DNA from 2 places in the Rhodococcus sp. NPDC058521 genome. Region 2 is predicted to be linked to the other one. Evidence: riboswitches for the same ligand, from Rfam matches in the RefSeq annotation. Region 2 holds a riboswitch; the other holds the start of a gene.
The links. Region 2 has a riboswitch for cobalamin ahead of ACFWO3_RS08705 (cobaltochelatase subunit CobN). Riboswitches for the same ligand answer to the same signal wherever they lie in the genome.
Positions count from the first base shown of each region.

Region 1 (11,868 bases), on a different contig from region 2:
ACGCCGAGGAGGTTCACCGCACCGATGAAGAAGACGATCGCGAGCACCCAGATCCAGCGCGGCACGTCGGGGAACCAGAAGCCCATGTACACGCCGAACGCGGTGACGTCGGCGAGGCACACGATCACCATCTCGAACGTGTACGTCCACCCTGTGGTGAACCCCGCCAAAGAGCCGAGATGTCTTGTCGCATACTCACCGAACGATCCGGAGACCGGGCTCGCGACCGCCATTTCTCCCAGCGCACGAAGCACGATGTACACGGCCGCGCCGCCGATCAGATATGCGAGAAGTACCGAGGGCCCGGCACGGTCGATCGCTTCTGCCGAACCGTAGAAAAGCCCTGTGCCGATGGCGGACCCGAGTGCAATGAATCGAATGTGCCGAGCCGTCAGGCCACGCCGAAGTCCAGCCGATTCACCCTCGACCGAGGGGCCGGCGTCAATGTTGTCCATGTATCTGTGACCGAGTCAGTGAGCTGCTTTGAATGCCTCTTCGATCTCGGCGGGAATGCGGCCACGCGAGGACACCTCATAGCCGTTTGCGGCAGCCCAGTGACGGATCGCCTTGGTCTGTTCGCTGCTGCGGCGCGGGGATGAGGTCGACGAACCGGCCGTCCGCTTCTTGCCGCTTGCAACCTTCGCCGCATGCTCGATGTAGTAGCCCAGCTTGCGGTGGAATTCCTGCGCGTTCTTGTCGTTCAGATCGATTTCATATTCGGTTCCATTGACGGCGAAAACAATGTGTTCGCCTTCTCCGGACTCGATGGGCGTGTCGTCGAGATCATCCACCAGTTCAACAATTACTTTTCTTGCCACGAATCAATCCAATCGTCGGTGAAAACTCGATGACAAGATTACGTCGAGTTGTAGCAATTCCGCAAAGTCGGCGATGCCATTCACCGCACCCGACCTACAAAAACCGGACCGTCCGGTTTGTCACGATTCGGCGCGAAACACTCATGCGCGTACGTCGACCTTGGCATAGTGAGCGGTGTCCATCAGGCAAAACAGTGGGGTAGGCCATGGTCTCACGCGTTCTTCGTCCGTTACTCGTGCTTGCTGTGAGCGTCACGCTCGGTGCGGCTTTTGCCGGCGCCGGGACGGCGGCCGCCCAAGATCCACACACGGCGCCCGCATCGGTGCTCGGATTGCCGACGCCGGACCCGGACCCGTTCTACGCGCCGCCACCCGACCTCGCGGAGCGAGCGCCGGGGGATGTGCTGAACATTCGACAGATGCCCCCGAACCTGTACTTCCCGGGCAGCGCGGTATGGGAAGTCCTGTTCCGGTCGACGGATTCGCGTGGGCTGCCGATCGCTGCCAACACCACGTACTTGTTGCCACCGAACCATCAGCCGGACGGCCCTTTGGCGTCCTATCAGCACATCATCAATTCACTCGGACACAAGTGCAAGATCGCGACCGAGCTCTACACCAGCGACCCCTTCACGCAGATTCGTGAGGCCCCCGGTCTCAACATCGCGCTTGCCCGAGGATGGGCGGTTGCACTCCCGGATCATCTCGGTCCACGAATGGCGTACGGGGCGGCGAAGCTCGGCGGTCAGATCACCCTGGACGGAATTCGTGCCGTGAAGAAGGTTCCCGAGCTGGGTGTCACGAACAGCCAGGTGGCCTTGGGTGGCTACTCCGGCGGCGGCATGGCCACCGCCTGGGCGGCCGCTCTGGCCCCGAAATATGCACCGGAACTCGACATCGTGGGTGCTGCCCACGGCGGCACTCCGATGAACCTGACCACGATGGCCGAGGCCCTCGGCGTCAATCCGCACCCGGCATTCGGCCTCGCGATGGCTGCCGCGATCGGCCTCGAACGCGAATATCCCGATCGCATCCACCTGAGCAGCCAGTTGAACAATCAGGGCCGATGGCTACGCGGATTGATCAACAACGGGTGCACGAACGAGATCATGTTCTGGGGAGTCGGCAAGAATGCAGCCGAACTCACCGACAACCCGAACTTCATGGACGACCCCGACGCCTGGAAGGTGCTCGAGGAGAACAGCCTCGAGCTGTATCCGGGTGTCCCCGAGACACCGATATTCGAATGGCACAGCCCCACCGACGTCTTGATCCCGGTCGACGCGATCGACAGAACCACCGCACGCTATTGCGAGGCCGGCACGTACGTGAAGACGACGCTCACCCCGAGTCCGGACCACCTCTCGGCGGCCGCCCTGGGGCTGGTGCCCGCTTTGGACTGGATGGACGCTCGATTCCGGGGCGAGCCGCTACCTGCCACCTGCTGATATCGTCAGTTTCGACCGAGCAAGGGAATCCGGTGCGAACCCGGAACTGACGCGCAACGGTGATGGGCCCAAGCCCGAGTCCGAATACTTGCCGGGTCGTGCCTACACGCGGCCCGAACCACCTCGAGCTCCGCGAACGAGCCCAGAGCAGAAGGGCGCCCTTCTCGTGCGCACATCACATCTCCGGCGGGGCGCCGCACACGCGACGGCACTCCTGTTCGGAGCATCGCTTCTGGCGGGTTGCGGAACGTCACCCGAACCTGAATCCGGCTCGTCCAGCCTTTCCGAACAGCCGGGCGACACGGTATATCCACTGACCATCGACAACTGCGGCGAATCCGTCACGTTCGACGGGCCACCGCAGCGCGCGGCCTCGCTCTACCAGAGTTCCACCGAGATTCTTCTGTCCCTCGGACTTGCCGACCGCATGGTGGGCACGTCCACCTGGTTCGATCCGGTTCTGCCCGAGCTCGCAGCCGCCAACGAGCGTGTACCGCGACTTGCCGACAACGACCCTTCTCTCGAAACGGTCCTGGATACCGAACCCGACCTGGTCACCTCTGCAAGCGCACATACGTTCACGAGTGGCGTGGTGGCCGAACGCTCCCGGTTCGAACAACTCGGCGTCCATACGTACCAATCGCCGTCGGTGTGCACCGGCGCGACTGTCGAGGGCGACACGGTCACACGAAGCGAGAAACTCACCATCGAGACTCTCTATCGGGAGATCCGCGAGCTGGCCGCGATCTTCGATGTCCAGGAACGCGGCGCAGAACTGGTGGAACAACTTCGGGCACGAGTGGACGCGGCGAAGAATGCGTTGGCGGGCGACACCCCGTCCCCGAGCGTCGCCTTCTGGTTCTCCGGGATCGACCAGCCGTTCATGGCAGGCTGCTGTTCCGCGCCCGGACTGCTTGCATCCGAAGTGGGTGCCACCAACGTTTTCGAGGATTCGAGCGAGGATTGGCCCGAGATCGGTTGGGAGACGGTGGCGGACCGCGACCCCGAAGTACTGGTTCTCGGCGACCTCAGCCGCACTCGAGTGGAGGGTGACTCGCTCGACACCAAAATCGCCTTCCTCGAGTCCAATCCGGTGACCCGGGAGATGTCCGCAGTACCGGACCGGCGTTACGTGATTCTGACCGGTTCCGAACTCGATCCCGGGATACGCGAGGTAGCTGCCATCGAGAAGCTGTCGGCCGGGCTGCAGGGATCACCCTCCTGATCCCTGCAGAACCCGTCTCAGCCCACCGAGCCGGCAATCTGCCGCGTGCTCGCGTTGAGCCGGTTCCACGCGTTGATCGCGGCGATCTGAACGAGTAGCGCGGACAGTTGTTGTTCGTCGTAGACGTCGGCGGCGTCGCTCCACACGTCGTCGGGGACCGGTTCGGCGCGATCGCTCAGCCGGGTCACACACTCGGTGAGTGCGAGCGCAGCGCGCTCGGCGTCGTCGAAGTAGGGCGCCTCGCGCCAGGCCGATACCGCGAAGAGTCGCTCGTTGGTCTCGCCGGCCTGCTGCGCTTCCTTTGCGTGCATGTCGACACACACTCCGCATCCGTTGATCTGGCTCGCGCGCAGGTGGATCAGATGCACCGTCCGTTCCGGTAGATCGACGTCGCCGGTGGACGTGCTCAACGCGTAGAGCGCCTTCATCGCTTTGGGGAGAACCATCACCGGGTTCTTCATTCGTGCCTGCATCGCCGTCTCCTTCGTGTGTGGTTTTCGTTCGCCACACCTATGACGGAGCGGCCCACAACTTCGTGACAGCCGAAAGACCCGCAAGAAAGCCCTTGACATTGGATACTGCTACTATCCATACTTTGGATAGTAGCAGTATCCAACTCCGAAGGAGGGTAGATGCAACGACATACGCATTCACACGACGGCCAACTCGTCGTCTTTCTCATCGGGATGACGGTGAACCGCTGGTGGAGGCCTGATCTCTGGCTCCCCGCGCTGGTGGCGATGCCTCGCATGCTCCGTGAGCTGTCCCGGGAACCGGAGTACGGATTCCTCGGATACCGGATGACTTTCACGGGACTTCATCCCACCGTCATCCAGTACTGGAATTCGCTCGACAAGCTCTACGCCTACGCGAGCGACCGCACCGCCGAGCATCGCCCGGCGTGGGCGGCATTCAATCGACGCGCCGCTAAAACACCTGGTGCGGTGGGTGTCTGGCACGAAACCTACGTCGTCGACCGCGCGGAATCGGTGTATGTGGACACCCCCGAGATCGGGCTGGCCCGGTTCACGACCCGGGTACCTGTGTCCAAGGGAACGAACCACGCCAGGGCGCGTATCGAGCGCTCCGAACTACGAACGGAGAACTGACATGGAACCGCTGATCGCCCTGATTCTGGTCACGCTGGCGGTGGCCGCACTCGGCACGCTCGGTATCGATCGCTTCAAATCGTGGCCTGTCGCCCTTCGCGGCGGATTGGCCGCGATGTTCACCCTGACCGGCGTGGTGCACTTCGTCGGAATGCGTGAGGAGCTGATTGCGATGGTGCCACCCGCGCTTCCCAACCCAGGCCTTCTGGTCACGATCACAGGAATCCTGGAACTCGCGGGGGCGGTGGGCCTGCTGATCCACCGCACGGCACCGTTGGCCGCAGGCTGCCTGTGCGTCATGTTGTTGGTCATGTTTCCGGCGAACGTGTTCAAGGCACTCGACGGCCCCGTCGGGTTCTTCGACTCGCTGGTTCCGCGCACGATCATGCAGGTGATATTCGTGGGCGCGACCGTCGCCGTCGCACTCAGCCGAAGGGGAAGACCCAGCGGCGCAGAGCAAGAAAGCGCACTCCGCCCACAGCTCCACTGACCGCGATGACCAGAGCAGCCTGCACGATACCCGCGACCGCAGGAAAAGCCATCCCGACCAGCGCGAGGGTGGCGGTACTCGAAGCCATTCCGAGCAACGCGATACCGCCGCCCTCGCCTTGAGCCGTCAACCAGTGCACACGGCCGGCCGCATGGAAGGTCGTTCGTCTGTGCAACTCGTTCGCCAAGACGGTGCTGAGGAGTGCTCCGATCACGTTCGCCACCAACACGCCCTCGGAGCGAAGCAGCAGGAACACCACGCCGTACAGCACGTTGCTCGCCCCACCCACGAGCACGAAACGGACGAACTGATCGATCGCACGCTCGCCGTGCAGGTCCACTGCCCAGGCACGACGAGGGAGAGTGGTGTTGCCGAGAGTGGCCGTCACCTGCGTCTCCTTGCTTCGATTCCGCTCACCCCTCAGGAGCGGAACTGCGGATTCCGGTAATCTAACACGATCGGAATCAACAGTTCCGGTTACCGGCTACGATGTGACGATGCCGACACCACCCCTGCGCCGCGACGCCCAGGAGAACCTCCAACGCATCCTCGCGTCGGCGCGGATCGTCTTCGCCGAACGCGGTGTCGAGGCAAAACTCGCGGACGTCGCCAAACATGCAGGTGTGGGCGTCGGCACGGTCTACCGAAGGTTCGCGAGCAAAGACGAACTGATCCAAGCGCTCTTTCAAACCCGCGTGGACGAACTCGGTGCAGTCGCGACACGGGCAGAAGAGTTCGACGAACCCTGGGACGGCCTCGAGTACTTTCTCGAACAGAGCTGCCGAATGATGAACGCCGACCAGGGCCTCCGCGACCTCGTGATGAACGGCCGAATCAGCCGGGAGGCCATGCGGCAATCCCGCGAACACTACGTACGACGGCTCGAGGCGTTGATAGAACGAGCACAGAAGAACGGTTCCCTTCGAGCCGATTTCGAACCAGGCGATGTTCCGGCCATCATGTTCATGCTGCAGTCCACCAACGACTTCGCCGGCTCCCAGTCCCCAGGGCTGTGGCGCCGGATGCTGAGGATCATCCTCGACGGATTGCGATCGGAGCGCACCGAACCCAGCGCCCTTCCCGTCGCCGCACTCACCGCGACAGAACTCGGCAGCGCACTGCGCGCCCGACACTGCACACCGACGGAACCAGGCTGACTCCCGGATCCGTTGCCGGAACGTGATGTTCGAACGGCTAACGCCGACAGTGACGGGCACGACAAATGGGCATGAGTAAACCGAGCAGGTCGATTGCCAAACTGACAGCGGTCATGGCCATTGCACTCATTTCCGCCGCGTGCGCCGGCAACGAGGTTACCGGCGCGACCGAGTCGAGTCCGCCCGCCACATCGGCGCCCGCAGCCGAGAACCGGACTGCCCCTGCGATGCCGACCGCAGACACCCCAGCCACCGAAACCTCGGCCGGCAATCCCCCGGTCGGCAGCACTCCGGTCCTGGTGCCCCCATCCGCGGAGAACCCGGCCGCCCAGCCGGCAGACCCACCCAACCGTGACGACGCCACGGTCGACGCCCGCCACTATCAGCAAGGCTCGAACTACTACTTCCAGTCGCCCAGCGGCTCGATCATGTGCGGCATCACGGAGGGCCCGGAAGCCACCGGCTGCCAGATGATCGACGTCGACCCGACGCCGCCGGCGGAAATGCAGGAGTGCTGGAACCGGGAGAACACCAGCGGCGGTGCAAAGGTCAGCGGAACCGGCTCGGAGTACGTCTGCACGAACCAGGGCGTCTACGTCGGCGCACCCACGGACGGCGGAGACAGGGGTGGCGGACGCGTACTCGAGTACGGGGACGTGCTGATCGTCAGAGGCGTGGCGTGCACATCGGAAACCACCGGAGTCACCTGCTACATGGGACAGAACGGCTTCCACGTCTCGAAGGAAGCGACGAACCTCTTCTAGCGGAGCTACTACCCCTTACCGAAGCGGAGCTTCCAGGGCACCCGCGCGGACTCCAACTGCACGGCAAGGCTCATCTTCGACACGCCTTCGGTGCGCTCCTCGAAACGAATCGGCACCTCCGCGATCCGTAGCCCCTTCTTGACGACGCGGTAGTTCATCTCGACCTGGAAGGCGTAACCGTTGCTTTTCACCGAGGCCACGTCGATAGCCCGCAGGGTGTCGGCCTTCCATGCCTTGAAGCCAGCGGTCGCGTCCTTCACCTTCAGCTGCAGGATCGCGTTGACGTAGAAATTGGCCCATGCCGACAGCGCCTTGCGGTGCCAAGGCCACTCGCTGGCCGTGGCACCACCCTCGACGTAGCGCGAACCCAGGACGACGGCCGCATCCGTGGTGGTCAACACCTCGATCATGGCGGGAATGGCGGTGGTCGGGTGGGACAGGTCGGCATCCATCTGGATGACGATGTCGGCGTCCTCGCTCAGTGCGCGGGTCATGCCTTCCACGTATGCGCGCCCCAGGCCGTCCTTGACAGTGCGGTGCAGGACGCCGACGGGGATCGGGCCGTCGACGGCAAGCTTGTCGGCGACGTCCCCGGTTCCGTCGGGTGAGTTGTCGTCCACCACCAGGACGTGGAGGTTCGAGATCTTCAACGCCGCGAGAAGCTCGACGATCTTGGGCAGATTGTCGCGTTCGTTGTAGGTCGGGACCACGACAGTGACCTTGGGCGAGACGTTCTCCATATCAACCTTCGTACGATCTGTGCTCCCGACAGGGGCCGACTATCGGCCGTCAGCGAGGATGCCTTATGTCTTGACAATCTAGCGGCAATACCCCGGAACCCACGTATCCAGGTTTGCCAACTCGACGGTCGGCCCACGCCATGTGCGGACATATCGGACATACGGCGTTCACGTCAGATCGTAGAGCGTTACGCCGTCCACGGTGATCGGAGTGAAACTCTCCTGCACCCACGTGGCGATTTCGGAGGAGACACCATCGGATCCGCCAGGACCCATCCCGCCACAACGCACCGTTCGAGCCCGCCTACTTCGTTGTACACGGGTACGACCACGTCCAGAACGGTCGCGACATGCTCATGCCCATGGGCCGCGCTCAGCGGCCTGGGGAGGGAGCTCGTCGTCATGCATGCCAGGCTCGAGGCCCCAGCCTGCGACCCTCCTGGAAGGAGTCTGCCAGTTTCCTGCCGGTGAAGCCGTCAGCTGAAGAAGACTGCTGCGTTGTCGGCAAGATTCAGGAGCGGCTGCGGCCACACCCCGAGCGCCACCGTCAGGGCCGCGGCGAATCCGATCGCTCCGATCGTGCCCGCACCCGGTGTGACGACGTCCGGTTCGTCACCGTTCGGTTCGGTGAAGAACATCAGGACGATCACCCGAACGTAGAAGAACGCGGCAATCGCGCTGCTCAACACGCCGACGATCACCAGCGGCACGGCTCCACCCTCGACCGCCGCCTGGAACACGGCGAACTTGGCAACGAAACCACTGGTCAACGGGATTCCGGCCATGGCAAGGAGGAAGACCGCGAAAACCGTGCCCAACACGGGAGACGTCCGGCCGATGCCGGCCCAGCGGTCGATGCCGGCGACCTCACCGTCGCCGTCACGGACGAGTCCCACTATTGCGAAGGCGCCGAGGGCGGTGAACCCGTAAGCCACGAGGTAGAAGAGCGTCGCCGCGATCCCTTCTCGATCGGCGGCGATCACCCCGGTCAGCACGAAACCGACGTGAGCAACCGACGAATACGCCAGCATCCGCTTCACATCGGACTGTGTAACCGCGAGTATCGCGCCCACGGCCATGGTGAGAATTGCGACGGCCCACAGCATCGGGCGCCAGTCGTCCTTCAACTCGGGTAGGGCGACGGAGAAGATTCGCAGCATGGCTCCGAAGGCGGCAACCTTGGTCGCGGCCGACATGAAGGCCGTGATCGGTGTGGGCGCACCCTGGTACACGTCCGGAATCCACGAATGGAACGGCACCGCACCGACTTTGAAGAGCAGGCCCACCGAGAGAAGGGCCGTGCCGGTCAGGACGAGCACCGGCCCCTGCGCTTCGGTCGCGATGGCCGCACCGATACCGCTGAGGTCGGTGGTTCCGGAGTATCCGTACAGCAGGGCCGTCCCGTACAGGAAGAAGGCCGACGAGAATGCGCCGAGAAGGAAGTACTTGAGGGCTGCCTCCTGCGACAGCAGTCTGCGACGACGAGCAAGACCACACAGCAGGTACAGGGGAAGCGAAAAGACCTCGAGAGCAACGAACATCGTCAGGAGGTCACCCGACGCCGGAAAGAGGAGCATGCCGGCGACGGCGAGCAGTGCCAGCGGAAAGACCTCGGTCTGACGAATTCCGAGTGTCGTCGCCTCACGTTCGGCGACACTTCCGGGCACCGCCGATGCCTGCGGCGTGAAACCGTCCAACCCCGGTATGTCGCCTCGCGAAGCGATGCCACCACGCTCGGCGATCAAGAGCAGGGCGGCGATCGAGATCAGCAGGATGGTGCCTTGCAGGAAGAGGGCCGGTCCGTCGATCACCACGGAGCCGAGGGCGGCGAACTGCCCGCCGTCATCGCCGAGACTGCCCGCGAGAACGACCACTGCCACGAATGCCGCAACAAGACCCGCGACTGCGACGCCCAATTGGGACACGAATCGAACGGACTCCGACAGGAAGGCCTCGACGAGCACACTCACGACTGCGGCACCGAAGACGATCAGCATCGGAGCGAGAACACCGTATTCGATACTCGGCGCGTTCATGGTTGCGCAACTCCTTCCGCCGGCTGATCGACGTCGATGATCGAGTCGACTGCAGGGGTGATCACTTCGAGCGCGGGTTCGGGGTACATCCCCAGGAAGACCAACAGGACGAGTAGCGGCGCAACCACCGCTACCTCACGCCGAACCAGGTCGGGTACCCGCTTCGTCCGCTCCGGGCCGCCCATGACTCGTTGGTAGAGCCACAGAATGTAGACCGCTGAGAGAACCAGTGCACTGGTGGCGATCACGGCGGCCACCGGATACTGCGTGTAGGTACCGATCAGCACCAGGAACTCGCTGATGAACGGCGCGAGGCCGGGTAGGGACAGGGTGGCGAGACCTGCCACGAGGAACGTTCCGGCAAGGACGGGAGCGATCTTCTGCACCCCGCCGTGGTCGGCGATGATGCGAGTTCCGGTGCGGGACACCAGGAATCCTGCGATCAGGAAAAGCGCGGCGGTCGACAGGCCGTGGTTGACCATGTAGAGCGCGGAACCCACCTGGCCCTGCGAGGTCATCACGAAGATCCCGAGGATGATGAAGCCGAAATGAGAGATCGAGGTGAAGGCGATGAGACGCATCATGTCGGTCTGTGCGATGGCACACATTGCGCCGTAGACGATTCCGATCACCGCCAGGGTGATCACCACAGGCGCGAAGTAGTGAGCCGCATCGGGAAACAACTGCAAGCAGTACCGCAGCATGGCGAACGTGCCGACCTTGTCCACGACGGCCATCATGAGGACAGCGCTCGCGGGTGTCGCTTCGACGGCCGCGCCGGGAAGCCAGGTGTGGAAGGGCCAGAGGGGAGCCTTCACCGCGAAGGCGAACATGAAGCCGAGGAACAGGGCCTTCGCGATGGGTGAGTCGATCGTCAGCTCGCCGGAGGACACTGCGGCGACGATCTCTCGGAAGTCGAACGTGCCACCGTCGAACGGACTGTCCGAGCCCGCGGTGACGACATACAGCCCGATCACCGCGACGAGCATCACGAGTCCGCCGAAGAGGTTGTACAGCAGGAACTTCAGCGCCGCCGCTGATCGCTTGGCGCTCTTGGTCGGACCGAAGCCACCGATGAGGAAGTACATCGGGATCAACATGGCCTCGAAGAAGATGTAGAAAAGGAATACGTCGAGGGCCACGAAGGACATCAGGACCATCGACTCGACGACGAGAATCAGCGCGACATACGTATGTACGGACTTCGGGCGTGAATCCTCTGCAACGTCGTTCCATCCTGCTGCCAGGAGCAACGGTGCCAGGAGAGATGTGAGAAGCACCAGGCTCAGTGCGATTCCGTCGAGTCCGAGGATGTATCGGGTCCCGAAAGCCGGTATCCAGGCGTGCGACTCGACGAACTGGTACTGCTCGCCGGCAGAGTCGAACCCGATGGCAAGTCCCAGTGCGCATCCGAGGACCACGACGGACACCGCCGTGGCGGACCATTTGGCTGCCCACCCGCTACCCGCGGGGAGCAGCATGACACCGACGGCACCCACCAACGGCAGCAGCCACAGTACGGTCAGCCAGGGGAAGGTACTCACAGCAACCTCACCGCCATCATCGCGCCGACAAGGAGCGCAGCGCCCGCCAGCATGAACAGGGCGTAGGACCTGACGAACCCGGTCTGTATTCGACGGAACCTGCTCGAGAGCGACCCGACCGAAACTCCGAGACCGTCGACGGCGCCGTCGATCACGCGGTCGTCGGCAACGGCCAGGGATTGCGCCAGCACGCGGCCCGGTCGCATGAACACCTCCTCGTTGATCTTGTCTCCGTAGAGGTCTCGCCGTGCGGCAGCGGTCAGCGCCGAAACATCCTGGGGGGCTTCGACAGGAATGTCGTCGGGTGCCCGCGCATACGTTCGGTACGCGACGGCCACACCGGCGAGCACCACCGCGAAGGTGGTCGCCGTGATCACCCAGACCGGCACGCCGAGTTCCTCGTGATGTTCACCGACCACCGGCTCGAGCCAATGTTGCAGCGCACCACCGAAAGCGAGGGCGCCACCGGCCGCCACGGAGCCGATCGCGAGCAGAATCATCGGCCAGGTCATGACACCGGGAGACTCGTGCGGGTGT
Region 1 is NZ_JBHXNL010000002.1:291,711-303,578, forward strand. It holds gene ACFWO3_RS05600 (amino acid permease) at 1-455, opposite strand, end outside; gene ACFWO3_RS05605 (Lsr2 family protein) at 471-818, opposite strand; gene ACFWO3_RS05610 (lipase family protein) at 1,025-2,266, shown strand; cobalamin riboswitch at 2,256-2,377, shown strand; gene ACFWO3_RS05615 (ABC transporter substrate-binding protein) at 2,433-3,491, shown strand; gene ACFWO3_RS05620 (carboxymuconolactone decarboxylase family protein) at 3,509-3,964, opposite strand; gene ACFWO3_RS05625 (DUF4188 domain-containing protein) at 4,124-4,600, shown strand; gene ACFWO3_RS05630 (DoxX family protein) at 4,602-5,090, shown strand; gene ACFWO3_RS05635 (GtrA family protein) at 5,026-5,478, opposite strand; gene ACFWO3_RS05640 (TetR/AcrR family transcriptional regulator) at 5,588-6,247, shown strand; gene ACFWO3_RS05645 (hypothetical protein) at 6,361-7,011, shown strand; gene ACFWO3_RS05650 (polyprenol monophosphomannose synthase) at 7,020-7,751, opposite strand; gene nuoN (NADH-quinone oxidoreductase subunit NuoN) at 8,228-9,787, opposite strand; gene ACFWO3_RS05660 (NADH-quinone oxidoreductase subunit M) at 9,784-11,331, opposite strand; gene nuoL (NADH-quinone oxidoreductase subunit L) at 11,328-11,868, opposite strand, start outside.
Region 1: it holds a riboswitch for cobalamin, as region 2 does, so the genes downstream of both, ACFWO3_RS05615 (ABC transporter substrate-binding protein) here and ACFWO3_RS08705 (cobaltochelatase subunit CobN) in region 2, are expected to answer to the same signal.

Region 2 (11,868 bases):
CCCAGCGACCCGACCGTCGACGCCGACCGGAACCAGCCGCCGTTCTACGTGTTGGTTGGTGATCAGGAGACCGCGGAACCGTCGTTCCGGCTGGCAAGCGCAATGGTGGGATTCAACCGCGAGTTCCTGTCCGCATACATCTCCGCGCATTCCGACCCCGCCGAGTACGGGCGGATCACCGTTCTCCAACTGCCCACGGACACTCTCACCCAGGGGCCGCAACAGATCCAGAACTCGATGATCTCCGATACCCGGGTGGCGTCCGAACGCACGTTGCTCGAACGGTCCAATCGCATCCAGTACGGCAACCTGCTGACGCTTCCGATCGCGGACGGCGGTGTCCTGTATGTGGAACCGCTCTACACGGAACGGATTTCCAACACCCACGACGGGTCGACGTTCCCGCAGCTGTCCCGCGTACTGGTGAGCTTCCGCGAACCCGGTTCCGGCGGTGTGCGGATCGGGTACGGACCCACTCTCGCCGAAGCTTTGGACCAGGTGTTCGGAACCGGTACCGGCGCCGCGGCAACAGCCCCGGGTGGGGATGCGCGCACTGCCCCACCCGCAGAACAGCGCCCCCCGGAAACGGCGCCACCGGAACAGGCACCGCCCACACCGGAGACCGCCGCACCCGATGCGACCCAGTCGGGGGAACTCGCCAACGCCCTGCAAGGCCTTCGCGCTGCTCAGCAGCGTGGCGACAACGCTGCCTTCGGGGCCGCACTCGATCGACTGCTCGCCGCCGTCGACGAATACGTCCGGTCCGGTCGTTGACGATCACTCGAGCGAGTCCTCGTCCTCCACCACATGAACGGCAGCCTCCTCCGCGGACGCCGCACCACCGTCGATACCCACATCCTCGGCGACCAGATCCTTCTCGGTGTCCTCGCCCGCTCCTTCGTCCTCGGCCATCAATCTGCCCGAACGTGCATTGCCCACTTCGCTGAAGTTACGGAACTCCGCCGAATCATCGCCCTCGGCCGAGACGTCGGGCACTTCCTCCGCGAGCCGCTCGTCCAGGGATTCCCCCGCCTGTTGCTCTGCAGTGGTGATGCCGAACGCGTTCGTTCCCAGTGGACGTTCCGGTGGCGAGTAGCCCTCGTCCAGCACGTCGTCCACCCCACGGTCGACGAGCGTGTCCTCGGGCTGGAGCTGATCGTCCTCGTCGAGGCTGTACTCGCCCGTCGACCCCTCGGGAGTGGTGTCGCCTTCTCGTGCACTGTCCGGTGAACTCATACTCCCCACGATGCCACCGGACGACTCTCTCCGTCACGAAACAACGTGGCGAGAACTTGCGGAGTACGGTCGGCCGGGGAGCAACAGGACCGGATTCAGCTCGGAACGGAGGCATCATGTCGGACACGACCACGTCGACTCTCGAAGGCCGCACCATTGCTGTGCTGGCGACCGACGGCGTCGAAGAAGTCGAATTGACCCAGCCCCGCTCGGCGGTCGAGAACGCGGGTGGAACCGTGCGATTGATCTCGCTACGGGCAGGCGACATACAAGCGATGAATGCCGATGTGAACGCCGCCGGTACCTACCCGGTCGATCAGCTGGCTTCCGACGCCGCGATCGACAGTTTCGATGCCCTGATACTCCCCGGCGGCACCACCAATCCCGATCGGCTGCGACAGGATTCGAATGCGGTGGCCTTCGTGCGGGATTTCGTGCGTTCCGGCAAGCCGGTGGCGGTGATCTGCCACGGGCCGTGGACTCTCGTCGAAGCCGACGTCGTCCGCGGACGCACGCTGACGTCGTATCCGAGCGTGCGGACGGACATCCGTAACGCCGGGGGCACGGTGGTGGACGAGGAGGTCGTCATCGACGGCAATCTGGTCTCGAGCCGCAATCCGGACGACCTACCGGCGTTCTGCAAGGTGATCGTCGACGTGTTCGCAGATAGCCCGAGCTGATCCCAGCCCGAATCTCTCACTCGACGGGGCTGATGGACAACCCCGTCGTTCCGTCTTTGCCACGACGCAGTGCACTCCCCTTGACGGTGAGCCAGCCGAGGATTCCGTACTTGCGCGTGATCAACGACCGCACATGCTCGGTCCCGGAACCGTCCAAGACTTCGGCTCGGGCTTCGACCGGATCGCCTTTCGGGTTTCCACGCGCATCGCACACGGCGACGGTGACCTTCGGATTCCGACGGATTCTCTTGATCTTGTACGAGTCCGTCACCGTCCACATCAGGAGGTTTTCACCCTCTGCCGCTGCCCACAGCGGCGTTGCGACCGGACTTCCGTCCTTGCGAAAGGTCGTGAGCAGCACGTATTTCGCGGATGCGACCTTGTCGAATTCTGTGCTCATCACGCGATTCCAGACTGCGCTGCGGCCTGCGACCACGACAGCAGGGTGACCCGGTTCGGCTGTCCGTCCCACCAACCGTCGATGCGCGGGCTCTGCGAAACGCGACCATCGGTGGCGGGGCGACGCACCAACTCCACCGATCCTGCCTTCCCGTCTACAGGGTCGCCCGAACCCACGACGTGCGCGGTGTTCTCCATCGGCTGGGGCCCGGTGTCGGTGTGGCGGAACTGGTCCGCCTCGGTACCGCCCGACGCGATCACCGAAGCGACGACCGACACGTACACGGGATCATGCACGGCGTCGTACACCCATCGCTCCCCCAGAACCGAATGCTGCATGGTTCCGACGAGGGCGTCGTCCGCCCCGGTCAACGGCGCACTGCGGTACGTGAGCGGCACCTGGAACAGTGAGCCCTCCCCGTCCCTCAGCAGATGGGTTTCGATACCCACTTCACCGTCGGGGTCGTCGAAACGGTAGCTGGCCAGCTGCTCGAGCTCCGGATGTTCTCCCGACCCGTACCAGTCCTGCGACGGCAGCCAAGACGCGATGAGATCGAGCTTCGACGGCTGGAGTTCGGCGTTATAGACGAGTGCCATGCCCCGAGCGTATGTCAGTCGCCCTCGAGTTCGCCTTCGGTCTCGAGATACACCTGCCGAAGTCCGTCGAGAGTGCTCTGCTCGGGAGCCTCCCACAGTTGCCGCTCCGCCGCCTCGAGCAGGCGTTCGGCGATCCCGTGCAACGCCCACGGGTTCGATTTCTCCATGAACTCGCGATTGGTTTCGTCGAGCACGTAGGACTCGGCCAGCTTCTCGTACATCCAGTCGGCCACCACATTGGTCGTCGCGTCGTACCCGAACAGATAGTCGACGGTCGCCGCCATCTCGAACGCACCCTTGTAACCGTGTCGGCGCATCGCCTCGAGCCAGCGTGGATTGACCACACGGGCCCGGAAGACGCGGGACGTCTCCTCCGACAGTGTTCGAGTCCTCACCGATTCCGGCCTCGTACTGTCGCCGATGTACGCCTCGGGCGACTGTCCGGTGAGCGCCCGGACAGTCGCCACCATGCCACCGTGGTACTGGAAGTAGTCGTCGGCGTCGGCGATGTCGTGCTCACGTGTGTCGGTGTTCTTCGCCGCCACCGTGATCCGCTTGTACGCGGCACGCATGTCGTCTGCCGCCGGGACACCGTCGAGGCCGCGGCCGTAGGCGAAGCCACCCCAGGTCGTGTAGACCTCCGCCAGATCCTGGTCGCCCCGCCAGGTCTTCGAATCGATCAACTGCAGCAGACCGGCGCCGTACGTACCCGGTTTGGATCCGAAAATGCGAGTGGTGGCGCGCCTTTCGTCGCCGTGTTCCGCGAGGTCCGCCTGTGCGTGGGCACGAACGAAGTTGTGTTCGGCCGGCTCGTCCAGGGCGGCCACGAGTTGTACGGCATCGTCGAGCATCGCGAGCACGTGCGGAAACGCATCGCGGAAGAACCCACTGATACGGACTGTGACGTCGATGCGCGGGCGGCCGAGTTCCTCGAGGCCGATCACCTCGAGGTTCACGACGCGGCGACTGGCCTCGTCCCACACCGGGCGCACACCGAGCAGCGCGAAGACTTCTGCGATGTCGTCACCGGACGTCCGCATCGCCGACGTGCCCCAGACAGACAGCCCTACCGAAGTTGGCCACCGACCGTGATCACGCCGGTAGCGGTCGAGCAGCGAATCTGCCATCGCCTGACCGGTTTCCCACGCGAGCCGTGAAGGGACGGCCTTCGGATCGACGGAATAGAAGTTGCGGCCGGTCGGGAGCACGTTGATCAGGCCACGCAGCGGCGAGCCGCTCGGTCCGGCTGCGATGAACCCACCGTTCAGAGCGTGCAGCACCTGTGCGACCTCGTTGTCGGTCTGCCGAAGTCGGGGAACCACCTCGGTGGCAGCGAACTTCAAGATCTTCGCGACCGTCGGATCGCTTGTGAGGACATCCGCGGCGTCCGGATCCCAGTCCTTGTCGAACATGCCTTTCACGAGGTCGAAGGCCGCCTTCTCCACCTCGTCGACGCGACCCCGTGCCTCGTCACCCTCCTCGCTGAGTCCGAGGGCCTCTCGGAGGCCGGGAACGCTCTTCTCGCCACCCCACATCTGACGTGCCCGAAGCATCGCCAACACCAGTTCGACCTCCGCATCGCCGACGGGGGCCTGCCCCAGCACGTGCAATCCGTCACGGATCTGAACGTCCTTGATCTCGCACAACCAACCGTCGACGTGCAGCAACATGTCGTCGAACACGTCTTCGTCGGGGCGCTCCTCGAGTCCGAGGTCGTGGTCCATCTTCGCGGCCCGCATCAGCGTCCAGATCTGCTGCCGAATGGCCGGCAGCTTGGACGGGTCGAGCGCCGAGATGTTCGCGTGCTCGTCGAGAAGTTGTTCGAGGCGTGAGATGTCCCCATAGCTCTCCGCACGCGCCATCGGCGGGATCAGATGATCGACGAGCGTCGCATGCGCCCGGCGTTTCGCCTGTGTCCCCTCCCCCGGGTCGTTGACGAGGAACGGGTAGATCAGCGGCAGATCTGCGAGAGCTGCATCGGTGCCGCAGGTGGCGGACATGCCGAGGGTCTTGCCGGGCAACCATTCGAGATTGCCGTGTTTGCCCAGGTGGACTACGGCGTCTGCGCCGAAGCCGCCGTCCTCCGCGGCCGCGGCGATCCAGCGGTACGCGGCAAGGTAGTGGTGGCTCGGTGGCAGATCCGGATCGTGGTAGATCGCGACCGGGCGCTCACCGAAACCACGTGGCGGCTGCACCATCAGAACGAGGTTGCCGAACTGCATTGCGGCGATGACGATCTCGCCGTCCTTGTCGACGGAGCGATCGACGAACAGGTCTCCCGGGGCCGGTCCCCAGTGCTCCTCTATTCCCTCGCGCAGATCCGCAGGCAACGTGGCGAACCATTCGCGATACCGGGCGGCGGAGATGCGGATCGGATTGCCTTCGAGTTGCTCGGCGGTCAGCCAGTCCGGGTCCTGCCCGCCGGCCGCGATCAGCGCGTGTATCAGCGCATCGCCGTCCCTGTCTGCGAGGCCTGGAATCGCTTCGGCTCCGCTCTCCGGTCCGAGGTCGTATCCGGCAGCGCGCATTTCGGACAGCAGAGCGATTGCGCTCGCCGGGGTGTCGAGGCCGACTGCGTTACCGATTCGAGCGTGCTTTGTCGGGTAGGCGGACAACATCAGCGCGATCCGACGCTGCGGTGCGGGAATGGTCCTCAACTTGGCGTGCCGGACCGCGATACCGGCCACACGCGCGGCCCGTTCGGTGTCGGGAACGTAGGTCGACAGCCCGTCCTCGTCGATCTCCTTGAACGAGAAGGGAACCGTGATGAGGCGCCCGTCGAACTCGGGGACGGCAACCTGGGTGGCAACGTCGAGCGGCGACAGTCCGTCGTCGTTCGCCTCCCACGTGGCACGACTGCTCGTCAGGCACAGACCCTGCAGAATCGGAACGTCGAGTGCGGCAAGTTCGGCAACGTCCCACGCCTCGTCGTCGCCCCCGGCACCGACAGTGGCGGGCTTGGTGCCGCCCGCAGCTAGAACCGTCACCACGAGGGCATCCGCCTGCGCGAGAGTTTCCAGAAGTTCGGGTTCCGCGGTTCGCAGCGACGCGCAGTAGATCGGCATCGGATCAGCGCCGGCGGCGGTGATCGCCTCGCACAGCGCCTCGACGTAACGCGTGTTCCCTGCGAGATGCTGCGCACGGTAGTACAGAACCGCCACCTTCGGCTGTGAGTGGTTTGCGAGTCCCTGGACTCGCCAACCACTCACAGAGGAAAGGTGGCCCCAACTCGGCAGGTGAACCGGCGGCTCGAAGCCGTGCCCCGTCAGCAGCACCGTGTCGGACAGGAAGTTGTACAGCTGCGCCAGATTCTCGGAGCCGCCCTCGGCAAGGTAGTTGTGCGCTTCTGCGGCGACACCCACCGCGACCGTCGAATGCTCCATGAGCTCCGCGTCGGGCGCGTGCTCGCCGCCGAGCGCAACCACCGGAATCCCGGACGCGACGACCGCGTCGAGACCTTCCTCCCAGGCCCGCCGTCCACCGAGAATGCGGACCACGACGACGTCGACGCCGTCCAGCAGCGCGGGGAGATCTTCGTCCACCAACAGCCGGGCGGGGTTCGCCCACCGATACTCCGCTCCGCTGGCGCGGGCACTGAGCAGGTCGGTGTCGGACGTCGAGAGCAGCAGAATCACGGATGAAGCCTTCCTTGGGGGTGTCGCGCCCCGTGGCATGGGTCGAGTGGCCCGCAGGCGAGGGTCTGGCTGCCCGACGAACCGTTCTCGATCTGCCGGGTACACAGTGGCGCGACCGCACCGGATTCGCACCGGTTTCCTCGCCTGCGGTCGCAAGTGATCGTGATGCTACCGGGGTCGCGCAGTAACCTGTGACCATGCCCCGACCGCGCTCCCGCCCCGACGCCTGCCCTGGCGCCTTGCAGGTTCACGAAGCGGCGGACGGCAACCTGGCGCGCGTCCGGTTGCCTGGTGGAGTTCTCACTTCTGCGCAGATCCAGACGCTCTCCGAGTCCGCGGCCCGGTGGGGCAACGGCGAACTGGAGTTGACCACGCGAGGCAATGTTCAGCTGCGAGCTGTCTCCGACCCCGCCGCGTTCGCCGACCGCATCGCAGCGGCGGGATTGTTGCCGTCTCCGAGCCACGAACGGGTCAGGAACATCCTCGCGTCGCCGCTCAGTGGTCGCGTCGGCGGACAGGCCGACATTCGTGACCTGGTCCAGCAGTTGGATCGAGCATTGTGCGACGCGCCCGCGTTGTCGGGTCTACCGGGGCGGACGCTCTTCACTCTGGACGACGGCCGTGGTGACGTGACGCCACTGGCAGCAGATTTCGGTGTTCACGCAACGACGAACACCGAATCGGCGTTGCTACTCGCCGGACGCGACACCGGGGTGCGCCTGCATCCTTCCGAGGCCGTCGCTGCGCTGATCGAATCGGCACATGCTTTCCAGGCGGTTCGCCGAACGGAGTGGCGGCTCGCCGAAGTCCCCGACGGAATCGACCGTGTCCTCGAGCGGCTCGACCTGTCCACCACAACCGACCCGTTGCCCGCTCCCGCCGAGTCGCCTCCCCCGATCGGATGGCTGGACCAGGACGATGGGTTCGTCACCCTCGGGGGCGGTCTGCCCTTCGGCATTCTCGATGCGCGCCTCGCAGAGTTCCTCGCTGCCGTCGAACGACCGGTGATCATCACCCCGTGGAAAACCCTTCTGCTGTGCGATCTCACCGAGCACATGGCCGAACAGGTCGTCCGTGTCCTGGCACCGATGGGCCTGATCTTCGACGAGAACTCCCCCTGGCTTCACATCAGTGCATGCACCGGCCGGCCGGGATGCGCAAAGGCGTTGGCGGACGTCCGCACCGATGCCCGGGCAGCACTCGAACGTGGCGAAGTACCGATCGTCGGGAATCAGCACTGGTCGGGCTGCGACCGGTTGTGCGGCCGCCCCCGCTCCACCGTCACCGACGTCGTCGCCACCGCGGACGGATATCTCCATCAGGCAACGTGACCACGGTGCGACCGCCCACTCATCCACCTCTATCGTCTAACCCATGACCGAGTACATCCGCGACGGTGCGGAGATATACCGCCAGTCGTTCGCCACGATTCGCGCGGAGGCCGCACTCGACCGGTTTTCCGGTTCCGTCTCCCAGGCCGTCGTACGGATGATTCACGCGAGCGGGCAGGTCGATCTCGTCGACGACATCTCGTTCACTCCCGGCGTGATCGACGCTGCACGCACTGCGATGAAGGCCGGCGCACCCGTTCTCTGTGATGCCGACATGGTCGCGGCAGGTGTCACCCGCACGCGTCTTCCCGCCGACAACGAGGTGCTCTGCACCCTTCGGGATCCACGGGTGCCGGCCCTTGCCGAGAAGATGGGCAACACCCGGTCGGCCGCAGCGCTCGAATTGTGGGGCGACAAGCTCGGCGGCGCAGTCGTCGCCATCGGAAACGCACCGACGGCACTGTTCCACCTGCTCGACATGATCGAAGCCGGCGCGCCTCGGCCCGCCGCGGTGGTGGGCGGTCCGGTGGGATTCATCGGTGCCGCCGAATCGAAGGAAGCACTGATCGCACATCCCGCCGCACTGGGCCACCTCCTGGTACGCGGACGCCGCGGAGGCAGCGCCATCACTGCAGCTGCCGTCAACGCGATCGCGAGCGAGATCGAATGACCGGGAAAATATGGGGTGTCGGCATCGGCCCGGGTGACCCGGAACTGGTCACCGTCAAAGCCGCCCGAGTGATCGGGGAAGCCGACGTGGTGGCGTTTCACAGCGCACGGCACGGCAGGAGCATCTCTCGCGGCGTGGCCGCGCCCTACATGCGCGAAGGCCAGATCGAAGAACACCTCGTGTATCCGGTAACCACCGAAACCGTGGACCATCCCGGCGGCTATCAGGGCGCCATGGACGAATTCTACGAAGAAGCGGCCTCGACACTTGCCGCCCACCTCGAGGCGGGACGTGACGTCGCACTGCTCGCAGCTGGCGATCCGCTGTTCTACAGCTCCTACATGCACATGCACAAGCGGCTCGCAACCCGCTTCGATTCCGAGATCGTGCCGGGAGTCACGTCGATCAGCGCCGCGTCCGCGACGATGGGCACCCCGCTCGTCGAGGGCGAGGAAATCCTCACGGTGTTGCCAGGCACTCTTCCCGAGGCGGAGCTCACCCGTCGCCTCAGGGAAACCGACGCGGCCGCGATCCTCAAGCTGGGGCGCACCTACCCGAACGTCCGCCGGGCACTCACCGATTCGGGGCGAATCGACGAAGCCCGATACGTCGAGCGCGCCAGTACCTCGCGGGAACGTGTCACTTCCGCCGCGCAGGTCTCGGACGACGAGGTTCCGTACTTCTCCATCGCCGTCGTCCCCAGCCCCTCCAACAGTCGGCCCCGACAGGGAGTGGTCGACGTCGGAGAGGTGGTCGTGGTCGGTCTCGGCCCGGGCGACCAGAGATGGACGACATCCGAAGCGGCCCAGGAGCTCTCTCGTGCCACCGATCTCGTGGGCTACGGCCCGTACGTCGATCGCGTCCCCCACCGACCGGGGCAGCGCCGCCATGCCAGCGACAACCGCGTCGAGGCCGAACGGGCCGCCATGGCATTGGATCTCGCGAAGAACGGGGCAACGGTAGCGGTCGTGTCGTCTGGAGACCCCGGGGTGTTCGCGATGGCCGCGGCCGTGCTCGAGGTCGCCGCGGACGAGCAGTGGCGAGACGTGCCCGTCCGAATCGTCCCCGGGATGACCGCGGCCAACGCCGTGGCGAGCCGGGTCGGCGCACCGCTCGGCCACGATTATGCGGTGCTGTCGCTGTCCGACCGCCTGAAGCCGTGGGACATCGTTGCACGACGAATTTCCGCGGTCGCCGGGGCCGACATGGCCTTTGCGGTCTACAACCCTGCGTCGAAGTCACGCACGTGGCAGGTGGCTGCCATGCGCGACCTGGTTCTCGAGCACCGCTCCCCCGACACTCCGGTGATCATCGGGCGAGACGTGGCCGGTGCCGAGGAAAGCGTTCGGGTGGTGCGTCTCGCCGATCTCGATCCGGCCGACGTCGACATGCGTTGCCTGCTGATCGTCGGCTCTTCGACGACGACGGTGCGCGAACACGCCGACGGCCGAAGGGTGTTCACGCCCCGTCGTTACCCGAACTGAGCTATTCGGCGTTCTTCATCGAGTCGACGACGGCCTGCAAGGCGGTCAGCAATTTCGCCTCGGCTGCCTCCTTCTCGATTCCCAGACCCGAGAGCACTCCGTTGCCGTCCTCGTGCTCGAGCAACGCGAGAAGGACGTGCTCCGTGCCGACGTAGTTGTGGCCCAGCCGCAACGCTTCCCGGAACGTCAGTTCGAGGACCTTCTTGGACGCACCGTCGAACGGGATCAGCGCGGGAACGTCCTCCGCGGCAGCGGGCTTCGTCTCGGTTGCCGCGCGTCGCACATCTTCGAGTCCGACACCCAACTCCACGATGGCGCGCGCGCCCAGCCCTGCTGGATCCGCGAGCAATCCGAGAATCAGGTGTTCGGGAGTGATGACGTCGTTGCTCGCGCTGCGCGCCTCGTTCTGCGCCGCAACCACGACGCCGCGGGCGCGCGGGGTGAACCGGTTGAAACCCTCGTTCGGATCGAGATCCGATTCACCACTCGGCCCTTTGGGAACGAACCGTTTCTGCGCCGCCTGCTTGCTCACCCCCATGCTCTTTCCGATATCGGTCCACGAGGCGCCGGATCGGCGGGCCTGATCGACGAAGTGCCCGATCAGATGGTCGGCAACCTCGCCGAGATGCTCGGCCAGCAACACGGCGTCGGACAGTTGGTCCAGGGTATCGGGGTGACCGTTCTTGATGCCGTCGATGAGTTCGTCGAGTCGGACGTTGTGGGTCATCTTCACTGTTTCCATGCGTCAACCATAAGTTGACGAATCGCCTTCGTCAACCCTTGGTTGACGGCCTCAGTTCAAGCGGCCCGTCCGCAGCTCGGTCACCGCGATCCTGGCCGCTCGCCCAATGGCATCGTCGACCACAGGCAGCATCGGATCCGCCCTCGCCGCCCGAGTGAACACGGAGACCACAACCGGAATCTCACCCGGAAAGCTAACCACCGCAACCTCGTTACGGATTGCGCCGATGGTGCCGGTCTTACCCGCCACCACGACGTCCGTGTACGGAAACCCCGACCGAATGCGGTGTGACCAGACCTGCGCAGCCATCACCTCCCGCACGAACGCTGCGCGTTCGGGTGACAGGATCCGATCGGTCCACACCGCATCGAGCAGAGTCGTCATCTCCCGCGGAGTCGTCGCACTCACGTAGGACGGGTCGTATGCGGATACGGTCCACGCTTCGTCGTTGTTGGCCAGTGCCGCGAATGCTTCTGCAGTCGTGTGCGCTTTCGCGTCGATCACCAATCTGCGATGAACGTCTGCGGTGCCACCGACCACTCTGGTCTTCGTGAGACCGAGACCGGCCAACAACGACTCGACACGGTCCACACCGACAAGGCCGAGCACCAGATCGGCTGCGGCGTTGTCGGACACGGTCATCATGGACGTGGCGAGATCTCGCCAACTGAGCGTGACCGCATCTCTGAATAACGACACCCCGGTCGGCCCCGGCGTGCAATACGCGGGTTCGATTCTCACCGTGTCGCGCGGATCGGTTTCTCCGGCGTCGAACGCCTCGCAGAGCGCGAGCATGAGCGGAAATTTGTACACCGAGGCCAACACGACCAGATCGTCTGCGCCTACCGACACCTCTACGTCGTCGCGTCCACCGACTCGCCGCGCATGCAGGTGCCCCACGCACCCCGCATCGGCGAAAACGTCCCGAATACGTTTCTCCGTGTCGGTGGTCATCGGTTCGCCGCCAACATGACTCGGTCCAACGCCCGCACCGCAGCAGCCGGTTCGTGATCGCGCCGCCACACGATGCGTGTTCGCAACGCGAGTTCTTCGCGGAGCAGATCGACCCACGCAACCCCGGGTACCGCGGCGGG
Region 2 is NZ_JBHXNL010000004.1:102,106-113,973, reverse strand. It holds gene ACFWO3_RS08730 (UPF0182 family protein) at 1-774, shown strand, start outside; gene ACFWO3_RS08725 (DUF5709 domain-containing protein) at 778-1,236, opposite strand; gene ACFWO3_RS08720 (type 1 glutamine amidotransferase domain-containing protein) at 1,353-1,916, shown strand; gene ACFWO3_RS08715 (PPOX class F420-dependent oxidoreductase) at 1,933-2,316, opposite strand; gene ACFWO3_RS08710 (hypothetical protein) at 2,316-2,912, opposite strand; gene ACFWO3_RS08705 (cobaltochelatase subunit CobN) at 2,927-6,547, opposite strand; cobalamin riboswitch at 6,586-6,738, opposite strand; gene cobG (precorrin-3B synthase) at 6,745-7,878, shown strand; gene ACFWO3_RS08695 (precorrin-8X methylmutase) at 7,922-8,548, shown strand; gene ACFWO3_RS08690 (precorrin-2 C(20)-methyltransferase) at 8,545-10,032, shown strand; gene ACFWO3_RS08685 (Clp protease N-terminal domain-containing protein) at 10,034-10,774, opposite strand; gene ACFWO3_RS08680 (serine hydrolase) at 10,826-11,728, opposite strand; gene ACFWO3_RS08675 (LysR family transcriptional regulator) at 11,725-11,868, opposite strand, start outside.